Regions from separate parts of the Arthrobacter rhombi genome, predicted to be linked through region 2. Evidence: riboswitches for the same ligand, from Rfam matches in the RefSeq annotation. Region 2 holds a riboswitch; the other holds the start of a gene.
What was found. Region 2 has a riboswitch for glycine ahead of ABD088_RS15140 (DUF5058 family protein). Riboswitches for the same ligand answer to the same signal wherever they lie in the genome.
Positions count from the first base shown of each region.

Region 1: another riboswitch for glycine. It lies ahead of gcvP (aminomethyl-transferring glycine dehydrogenase); the one in region 2 lies ahead of ABD088_RS15140 (DUF5058 family protein).

Region 1 is NZ_BAAAIV010000010.1:242,810-247,471, forward strand. It holds gene ABD088_RS09270 (VIT1/CCC1 transporter family protein) at 10-744, shown strand; gene ABD088_RS09275 (amino acid permease) at 741-2,222, opposite strand; glycine riboswitch at 2,422-2,521, shown strand; gene gcvP (aminomethyl-transferring glycine dehydrogenase) at 2,688-4,662, shown strand, end outside.
Region 2 is NZ_BAAAIV010000019.1:206,881-211,542, forward strand. It holds gene ABD088_RS15130 (amidohydrolase) at 1-1,153, opposite strand, end outside; gene ABD088_RS15135 (hypothetical protein) at 1,199-1,978, opposite strand; gene ABD088_RS15140 (DUF5058 family protein) at 2,007-2,756, opposite strand; glycine riboswitch at 2,829-2,915, opposite strand; glycine riboswitch at 2,919-3,009, opposite strand; gene ABD088_RS15145 (alpha/beta fold hydrolase) at 3,156-3,977, opposite strand; gene ABD088_RS15150 (helix-turn-helix transcriptional regulator) at 4,114-4,662, opposite strand, start outside.

The DNA of each region.
Region 1 (4,662 bases), on a different contig from region 2:
CTAGGTCGCATGAGCAGCCTGCCGGAACCCGCACCCCATGCGGATGAACCGCACGAATCCGCCGGACTGGCCGAACGCCTGAACTGGCTGCGTGCCGGGGTGCTGGGCGCCAACGACGGGATCGTCTCCACGGCGGCTGTCGTGGTCGGCGTCGCCGGGGCAACGACCGCCACCGGCCCCATTCTGACCGCCGGTGCCGCGGCCTTGATCGGCGGTGCGGTCTCCATGGCGCTGGGCGAGTACGTTTCGGTCTCCAGCTCGGCCGACTCGCAGAAGGCGCTGATCGCCCAGGAGCGCCGCGAACTCGAGGAGATGCCGGACGAGGAGCTCTCCGAACTCACCTACCTGTATGAACGGCGCGGACTCAGCGCCGAAACCGCCGCGACGGTCGCCCGGGAGCTGACGGCCCACGACGCGCTCGCCGCGCATCTGGACGCCGAACTGAACATCGACCCCGACGAGGTCGTCAGCCCGTGGAATGCCGCGGCGGCCTCAGCGGTCTCCTTCACCGTCGGGGCGTTGCTGCCCTTCCTCACCGCGGTGCTGCTGCCCGCGGCGTTGAAGATCCCCGTGACCTTCGCCGCGGTCCTGGTGGCATTGGCGGTCACCGGAGGCCTGGGCGCCTACCTGGGGCGGGCGCCGATGGCGCGACCGATCGTGCGTGTGGTCATCGGCGGCGTGCTGGCTCTGGGCGCCACGTTCCTCATCGGGACCTGGCTCGGGAGCAGCGGGGCCCTGGGCTAGGAGCGGGAGGTGGCTCCGACGTCGTGCCTCGAAGCGACCGTGGAGCGCCGCCGGCCGTAGGCGAGGTAGACACCCGCGCCGAGCACCATCCAGAGTCCGAACACGACCCAGGTGATGCCGCCCAGGTTGACCATCAGGAACACGCAGCCGGCGACGGCCAGGATCGGGGTCACCGGGTAGAACGGTACGCGGAACGTGCGCGGCAGATCCGGGCGGTTCCGGCGCAGGTAGATGACCGAGAGGCTGACCAGGCTGAACGCGAAGAGCGTGCCGATGCTGGTGGCGTCTGCCAGCTGGCCCAGCGGAACCACCCCCGCGGTGAGGGCGATGGTGCCTCCGGTGATCAGCGTGTTCAGCACCGGGGTGCCGGTGCGCGGGTTCAGCTTGCCGAACACCCGCGGGACCATGCCGTCGCGCGACATGGCCACCAGCACGCGGGTCTGCCCGTACAGGACGGTGATGACGATGCTGATGATGGCCACCACCGCGCCGACGGCGAAGACCAGTGCGACCCAGGGTTGCCCGGTGATCTCCTCCAGGACCTGCACCAGGGCGGCCTCCTTGCCGACGAACCACTGCCAGTCCTTCGCTCCCACCGCGGCGACGGCGACCAGGATGTAGAGCACGGTGACGATGATCATCGAGGCGATGATGGCCCGGGGGAGGTCGCGCTGCGGGTTCACCGCCTCCTCGCCGGCGGTGGAAGCGGCGTCGAAGCCGATGTAGGAGAAGAACAGGCGCGAGGCAGCTGCCGAGACGCCCGCGGTGCCCATGGGCAGCAGCGGGGCGAAGTTGCCGGTGTTGAACGCACTGAAAGCGATCACGACGAAGAAGATGAGCACGGCGATCTTCAGGAACACCAGCACGGTGTTCACCGTGGCGGACTCCTTGGCGCCGCGCATCAGCAGGACCATGGCCAGCACCACCACGACCACGGCGGGGATGTTGAACACGCCGCCGTCGGCCCCCGGCGGGTTGGTCAGGGCGGCGGGCAACTCGACGTTGAAGGTCGAGGCCAGCTCGTTGACGTATTCGCCGGCACCCACGGCAATGGCCGCCACGGACACCCCGTATTCGAGGATCAGGCACCAGCCGCAGATCCAGGCCAGGCCCTCGCCCATGGTCGCGTACGTGTAGGAGTAGCTGGACCCCGAAACGGGCACTGCACCTGCCATTTCCGCATAGGACAGCGCCGCCAGCAGGGCGGCGATCCCGGCGATGGTGAAGGAGATCCAGACGGCGGGACCTGCCAACGGCACGGAGGAGCCCAGGACCACGAAGATGCCGGTTCCCAGGGTGGCGCCGACGCTGATCATCGTCAGTTGCAGCACGCCCAGCGTGCGGCGCATGGTGCCGCTGCCTGAGCCGTGTCCGGCCTCGGCGCTGAGTGCCTCGACGTCCTTGCGCAGCAGCAACTGCCGTCCCAGCGGGAGGCGGGGCCGGGAGGCCGGGGCCGGGTGGTTGGCGGAAGCCTGCATGGCGCGTCCTCAACGGGCTCGAGGGGCCCGGGTCAGGTGGTGGTTGCCGGATTGCGGCAACGGCCGGTGGTGGAAGGGGTCGGCTCATATTTTTGCACCCTCATGCATGGTTACAAAACCGGCGGGTTCGCCACCGCAGCTTGTCTGTGGCGTGGATCTCGCCGTATCATGGAGACGTGTCCGCGAGGACACACGCCAATGACATGCGGCGGGAGAGTCCCGTTCAGAACCACTGGCGGGCGCCGTAGGAGCAATACCCTCCCCGGGAATCTCTCAGGCATCCGTACCGCCGCGCTGAGGCAACTCTGGAAAGAAGCAGCACCCCGCGGGGCCTGCTCACCGACGGTGCAAGCCACGTCCGGGACACCGGGCACGGCGGAATCTCTCAGGTCCAATACAGAGTCGGGGAGGAACCGAAGCTCATTCGGCGTGCACTGCACACCGACCACACTTGGAGTTCCCCTGATGACCGAGACCACGGCCCGTCCCACCACCAGCCCCGTCGGCGAGCTTGCGTTCGCCGACCGCCACATCGGACCCCGCGGTGACGCCACCGCGACGATGCTCAAGCACCTCGGCTACGCGACCCTCGATGACCTCGTCGACACGGCGGTCCCCGCCGACATCCGCCAGTCGGCCCCGCTGGACCTGCCCGCCGCCCGCTCCGAGGCCGAGGTCCTGTCCGACCTGCGCGCCATCGCCGCGAAGAACATCATGAAGACGCAGATGATCGGCCAGGGCTTCTACGACACGTTCACCCCGCCGGTCATCCTGCGCAACGTCCTGGAGGACCCGGCCTGGTACACGGCCTACACCCCGTACCAGCCGGAGATCTCCCAGGGCCGCCTCGAGGCACTGCTGAACTTCCAGACCATGGTCTCGGATCTGACCGGGCTGCCGATCGCCAATGCCTCGTTGCTGGACGAGGCCTCCGCCGTTGCCGAGGCAGTGCTGCTGATGCGCCGCGCCAACAAGTCCAAGGCCGACGCCAAGACCGTGCTGGACGCCGACCTCTTCCCGCAGACCATCGCCGTCGTGCAGGGCCGTGCCCGGGCACTGGGCTTCGAACTCGAGATCGCCGACCTCTCGGCCGGCCTGCCCGAGGGGGAGATCTCCGGCATCGTGCTGCAGCAGCCGGGCAACTCCGGTCGCGTGGTCGACCAGGCAGCGGTCATCGCCGCAGCCAAGGAACGCGGCGCCATGGTCACCGTCGCCGCCGACATCCTCTCGCTGACCCTCATCGTCCCCCCGGGCGAGCAGGGCGCCGACATCGCCGTCGGCAACACCCAGCGCCTGGGCGTCCCGCTGTTCTTCGGTGGCCCGCACGCCGCCTACATGTCGGTGCGCAAGGGCCTGGAGCGCTCGCTGCCCGGCCGCCTGGTCGGGGTCTCCAAGGACGACGCCGGCCTGCCCGCCTACCGCCTGGCACTGCAGACCCGCGAGCAGCACATCCGCCGCGAGAAGGCCACCTCGAACATCTGCACCGCCCAGGCACTGCTGGCCATCACCGCTTCGATGTACGGCGTCTACCACGGCCCCGAGGGCCTGACGGCGATCGCCCGCCGCGCCCACCTGCGCGCCAGCACGCTGGCCACCGTCCTGGCCGACGCCGGCTTCACACTCGCGTCCGAATCGTTCTTCGACACCCTCACGGTCCAGGCCGCCGGCCAGGCGCAGGGAATCGTCACCGCAGCCGAGGAACGCGGAATCAACCTGCGCCGCGTCGACGCCGACACCGTGGGCATCTCCACCGACGAGACCACCACGACGGAGCACCTGGTCGCGATCGCCGAGGCCTTCGGCATCGCCGACGCGGCGACCGCCGTGGAGCGCGCGGAAGCCGGGGCAGCGCAGACGCTGCCCTCCGCCGTCGTGCGTTCGAGCGAATTCATGACCCACCCGATCTTCCACTCGGTCCGCTCCGAAACCCAGATGCTGCGCTACCTGCGCAAGCTCTCGGACCGCGACCTGGCACTGGACCGCACCATGATCCCGCTGGGTTCGTGCACCATGAAGCTCAACGCCACTGCCGAAATGGAATCGATGTCGTGGCCGGAGTTCGCCTCCATCCACCCCTACGCCCCGGCGCACCAGACCCAGGGCTGGCGCCAGCTGATCACCGATCTGGAGAACCGGCTCAGCACCATCACCGGCTACGCGGGCGTCTCCATCCAGCCCAATGCCGGTTCGCAGGGCGAATATGCAGGGCTGCTGGCCATCCGCCAGTTCCACGTCGCCAACGGCGACGATGCCCGCACCGTCTGCCTGATCCCGGCCTCCGCCCACGGCACCAACGCCGCCTCGGCGGTGCTCGCCGGCCTGAAGATCGTGGTGGTCAAGACCGCCCCGAACGGCACCATCGACGCCGCGGACCTGGACGCGAAGATCGAGGCCCACCACGATTCACTGGCAGCGATCATGATCACCTACCCCTCCACCC
Region 2 (4,662 bases):
CGAAGAACGGGGAGTGGTTCGCCGGGGCCGGCCCCTCGGCCAGCCGTTCGGCCGGGAAACCGCCGAAGAACCAGAACACGCTGGGCACGCCGATCGCGTCGGCCAGTGCGCCGAAGTCCTCGCTGCCCATCACCGGGGTCCCGGCAATGACCTGGTCCCCGCCCAATTCGTCGCGGAACTCGGCGGCCAGCGCCCCGGCGGCGGCCGGGTCGTTGTAGAGCGGCGGGAAGTGGGAGATGTCCTCGATGACCGGCTCCGGCGCGCCGGAGGCGGAGGCCTCCCCGGCGATGATGCGCCGGATCGAGGTCAGGACCGTCTCGCGGACCTGGGGGTCGAACGTGCGCACGTTGAGGGTGAACACCGCCCGGTCGGGGATGACGTTCTCCTTCAGGCCGGCGTGGAAGGACCCGATGGTGACCACGGCTGCGGACTGCGGGGCCACCTGCCGGGAGACGATCGTCTGCAGCCGCACCACCATGGACGCCGCGAGCACGATCGGGTCGATGGAGTGCTCGGGCATCGAGCCGTGCGACCCCTGGCCCCTCACCGTGACCTTGAAGGAGTCGGCGGTGGTCATCGCCGCGCCGGGCATCAGCGTCACGGTGCCGGCCAACCCGCCCATGACGTGCTGGCCGAACATGATCTCCGGCTTCGGCGCCTGGTCCCACAGGCCGTCCTCGACCATGGCCTTCGCCCCGGCGGCCGTCTCCTCGCCCGGTTGGAGGACGAACACGATGGTCCCCGCCCATGCATCCGGTGCGCCGGCGTACAGTTCGGCGGTCTTCAGCGCCGTGGCCATGTGCGTGTCATGCCCGCACGCGTGCATGACCGGGACCTCGGTGCCGTCATCCAACGCGCCGGTTGCCGTGCTGGCGTAGTCCAGGCCGGTGTCCTCCAGCACGGGCAGCCCGTCGGTATCGGCCCGCAGTCCGACGACGGGGCCCTCGCCATTGCGCAGGATGCCCACGACGCCGGTGCCTCCGCAGCGGAACACCTCCAGTCCCAGCGTCTCGAGCCGCTGCGCCAGGTAGTCGGCGGTCCGGTGCTCCTGCATCGACAGTTCGGGGTTCGCGTGCAGGTGCTGGTAGGTCTCGACGAGTTCGGTTTCGGCGGCCTCGGTCATCCGCAGCGACTGCGGGACGGCGGTGCTCATGGGTAGTCCTTCCAATGTGGGGGTGGCTAGCGAAGCGGATGGGATCTAGTAGGTGGGGCCGGAGACGGTCTCGGCTGCTGCGTCGGGCTCGCGCCGGTTCACGGCGTCCGCCCCGTCATCCCCGAGGTCGGGGGTGGCCTGCCTGTCGCGCAGGAACCAGGCGAGCACCGCCGTCGAAATCACTGCCAGTGCGGTGGCGAAAGGCGCCAGCCCGGGGAGCAGCGGCATGAGGGCGAAATTGACGACGAGGGCCACGGCGACGGCGATGACCGCCGAGCGCGGCGCCTTCTGGCTGACGATGGCCTGGACCAGGACGGCGCCCATGACGGTCGGCAGGATGTACAGCTGGACGGTCTGGACGATGTCGTGGGGGATGATGCTGACCAGCCACGTGCCCAGCAGCCCCACGAACACGAACAGCGAAGCCAGGTGGACAGTGGCCGCCCCGCAGATCGCCGCGACGGCAGCCAGTTCGCCCTTGCGGGTGCCGGGTTTGGCGCCGATGGTCGACTGGGCGATCATCGCCGAGGGCAGCAGCTTGTTGGAGATGTTGCCGATCATGAACGCCTGGTACATCGAGGAGGCGCCGAGGATGGGGTAGTAGGTCAGTGGTTCGACGATCCAGATGACGCCGAAGACGGCGGCCAGGGCGGCGAACGCGCCGAGGATGCCGGAGACCTGGATGTCCAGGCCGGAGAAGAAGACGAGGTAGGCCGGGGCCGAGAGGGAGAAGACGAGGCCGGCGATCATGGTGATCCGACCCCACCGTGAGGTGGTCTTGTCGAACGTGGTCAGCGCCTGGTGCGCTTCGGTGGCAATGGGCATGATGTGCTCCTGGGGTTCCGGGGTGCTCTTAGAGGCGGGTGGCGACGTAGGTGATGGCCAGGCCGAGCATGATGGCAATGCCCAGCGCCCATTCCTTGATCCACGGTTTCCCGACCTTCCGGGCGATCACCAACAGCACTGACATGATCACGGCGGAGGAGAAGAACGCCACCACATGGATCCACGACTTGGGCAGTTCGGCGATCCCGAGGACGGAGAACGCTCCGACCATGGCGGCGCCGGGAACGACGAGCATGATGGCCGGGTTGACCTTGCGCAGGGCGGAGTCGCCCTTCTTCAGCAGCGGGGTGAGGATCAGCGTGGCGATCATCCACATGGCGCCGCCCAGGCTCATGGCCGCCAGGGCCAGTGCGAAGACCGCCTGCGTGTAGGTGGGGCCGCCGAGTTCCGCGCCTGCGGTGTTGGCGGCGATGGCCGCGGCTGCCGTCTCGTAGGACACCGATCCGATCAGGCCGATGCGCACCAGCACCGCGGGGGTGCCGAAGACGGTGAGCAGGGCGACGGCGACCATGACGACGGCGAGCGAGGGGCCCAGGGCCGAGATGGCGCCGGCCCGGAAGCTGGTCTTCAGTTCGGTCCCCGTCATGCCGATGGCGGGGGCGGCGATCCGGGCGGCCTTCAGGTAGATGACGCTCTGGATGATGATGACCAGGAAGACGCCGATCGCGCAGGCCCAGAGGACGGGCGAGTTGGCGACGGCGAGGATGTCCGTGGAGTTGTTTTCCGCGGCAGCGGGCAGGGCGGTGGGCAGGTTCATGGGTCAGCCGTTCATCGAAGGGTGCAATGCGGCACGGTGGGGGAACTGGGTATCCCGACGTGCCTGGGCCCGCTCTGTCCTGAACCTGAAAGTTGGACCGGCGCCTGCGGCGTCCGGCGTGCTTCGTCGGTGAGCCGCGGCTGCGGCTGCTCTCCAGAGTTTCCTCACGCGGCTGTACTTGGAACCTGAGAGATTGCGGGTGCTTGCCCCTTCGGTGCCCGGATGATGGTCGGGACTCTCCAGCCGCACGTGATCGGAAGGTATTCAGTTGACGCGGGCCGGGGGCCCGCGTCCTGCAAGAATGCCCGACGTGATCCGGATCACCAAAGGGTCCATGAAATGTGCTGTCACATTTCCGAACGATTGTTCGGTCAGTGAACTTCTACCGGGTGCGGTCCGCTACCTGCCCAGGAAATCCACCAATGCGGCGTTGAATTCGTCGGGATGGGACACATTCAACCCGTGGGGCCCACCCCGGATGACGCACAACTCGCTGTGGGGGATGGCGCGGTGGGTCCGGCGGCCGGATCCCTCGACCGGGACAATCGCGTCGCTGTCGCCGTGGACGATGAGCGTCGGGACGGTGACCTTCTCCAGGTCGTCCCGGAAGTCGGTGGTGGCGAAGGACTCCATGCAGGCCGCCGTCGCGTCCCGGTCGGCGGCGCGGGTCATAGCCAGGGTGGCCTGCAACTGTGCGTCGGTGACGAGGAGCTTGTCCCCAGCGGAGTAGAAGGTGCGCATGAATCCCCCGAGGAATGCCTCCCGATCGGCTTCCAGCTGCTTCTGCATGTCCTGCGCCGCGGTCTCCGTCAGCGGGCCCTCCGGGTTGGCGTCGGATTTCAAGAGGTAGGGCGGGACCGCGGCGGCGAGGACCACGGAGCGCAGCCGGTCCTCGCCATGGTGGGCGATATACCGGACCACTTCTCCGCCGCCCATGGAGAAGCCCACCAGCGTGGCGTCATGCAGGTCCAGGGCGTCGAGCAGCGCCGCGAGATCAGCGGCGAGGGCGTCGTAGTCGTAGCGGGCGGAGGGCTCGGAGGCGCCGAAGCCCCGTCGGTCGTATGTGATGACGCGGTGGCCCGCTGCCTGGAGGGGCTTGACCTGGTCGGCCCAGGATCCGAGGTGCAGCGGCCATCCGTGGATCAGGACGACAGGACGGCCGGCGCCGCCGGTGTCCTCGTAGTTCAGCGTGTTGCCATCGGCTCCGGTGGTTTGCGGCATGGGGATCGTTCCTTCGCGCGCGGGTGTGTGAGGGGGCAGTTCCAACGTAGGCGTGTTGTGGCGTCGGTGTACAGGGATGTTGTGGCGTCGCCGGGGATGGCAGGAACCCTGGCCCGCTCGTCTGGGACGCGGCGCGTCAGGATTGCAGCTGCTGGGCCCCGATCACGGCGAGAAGCTCGAGCTTCTCGGCGTTTTCCGCGCCGGGACCTGCGGTGAAGACCAGCAGCGCCTGGTGCTGGTCGACGTCGAACAGGGTTTGGCAGTAAAGCTCCAGGTCACCGACCTCCGGGTGCTGGAACCGCTTGAGCTGGGTGTGCTTGTGGCTGACCTGGTGGTGGGCCCACTCGGTGGCGAACTCGTCGCTGCGGGCGCGCAGCTGCTCGACGAGTTGGGAGGTCCGCGAGCCATGTCCCTCGCGGGCGTAGGCGGTGCGCAACGTTGCCACGAACTCGACCTGTCGCTGGGCGTGGTCCGCGGCGGGATAGATGTTGCGGGACGGGGGATCGATGAACCAGCGCCACACGGCGGAACGGGAAAACTTGCCGTCCATCGGCGGCTCGGCTCCGAAGAGCGCGGTCGCCGGCGGCGTTTGCAGCAGTGTCTCGCCCACGGAGTTGATGACCCGGGCCGGGGTGTCCTGGAGACGGTCCATGATCCGCATCAACCCGGCGTCGACGTGTTCCGC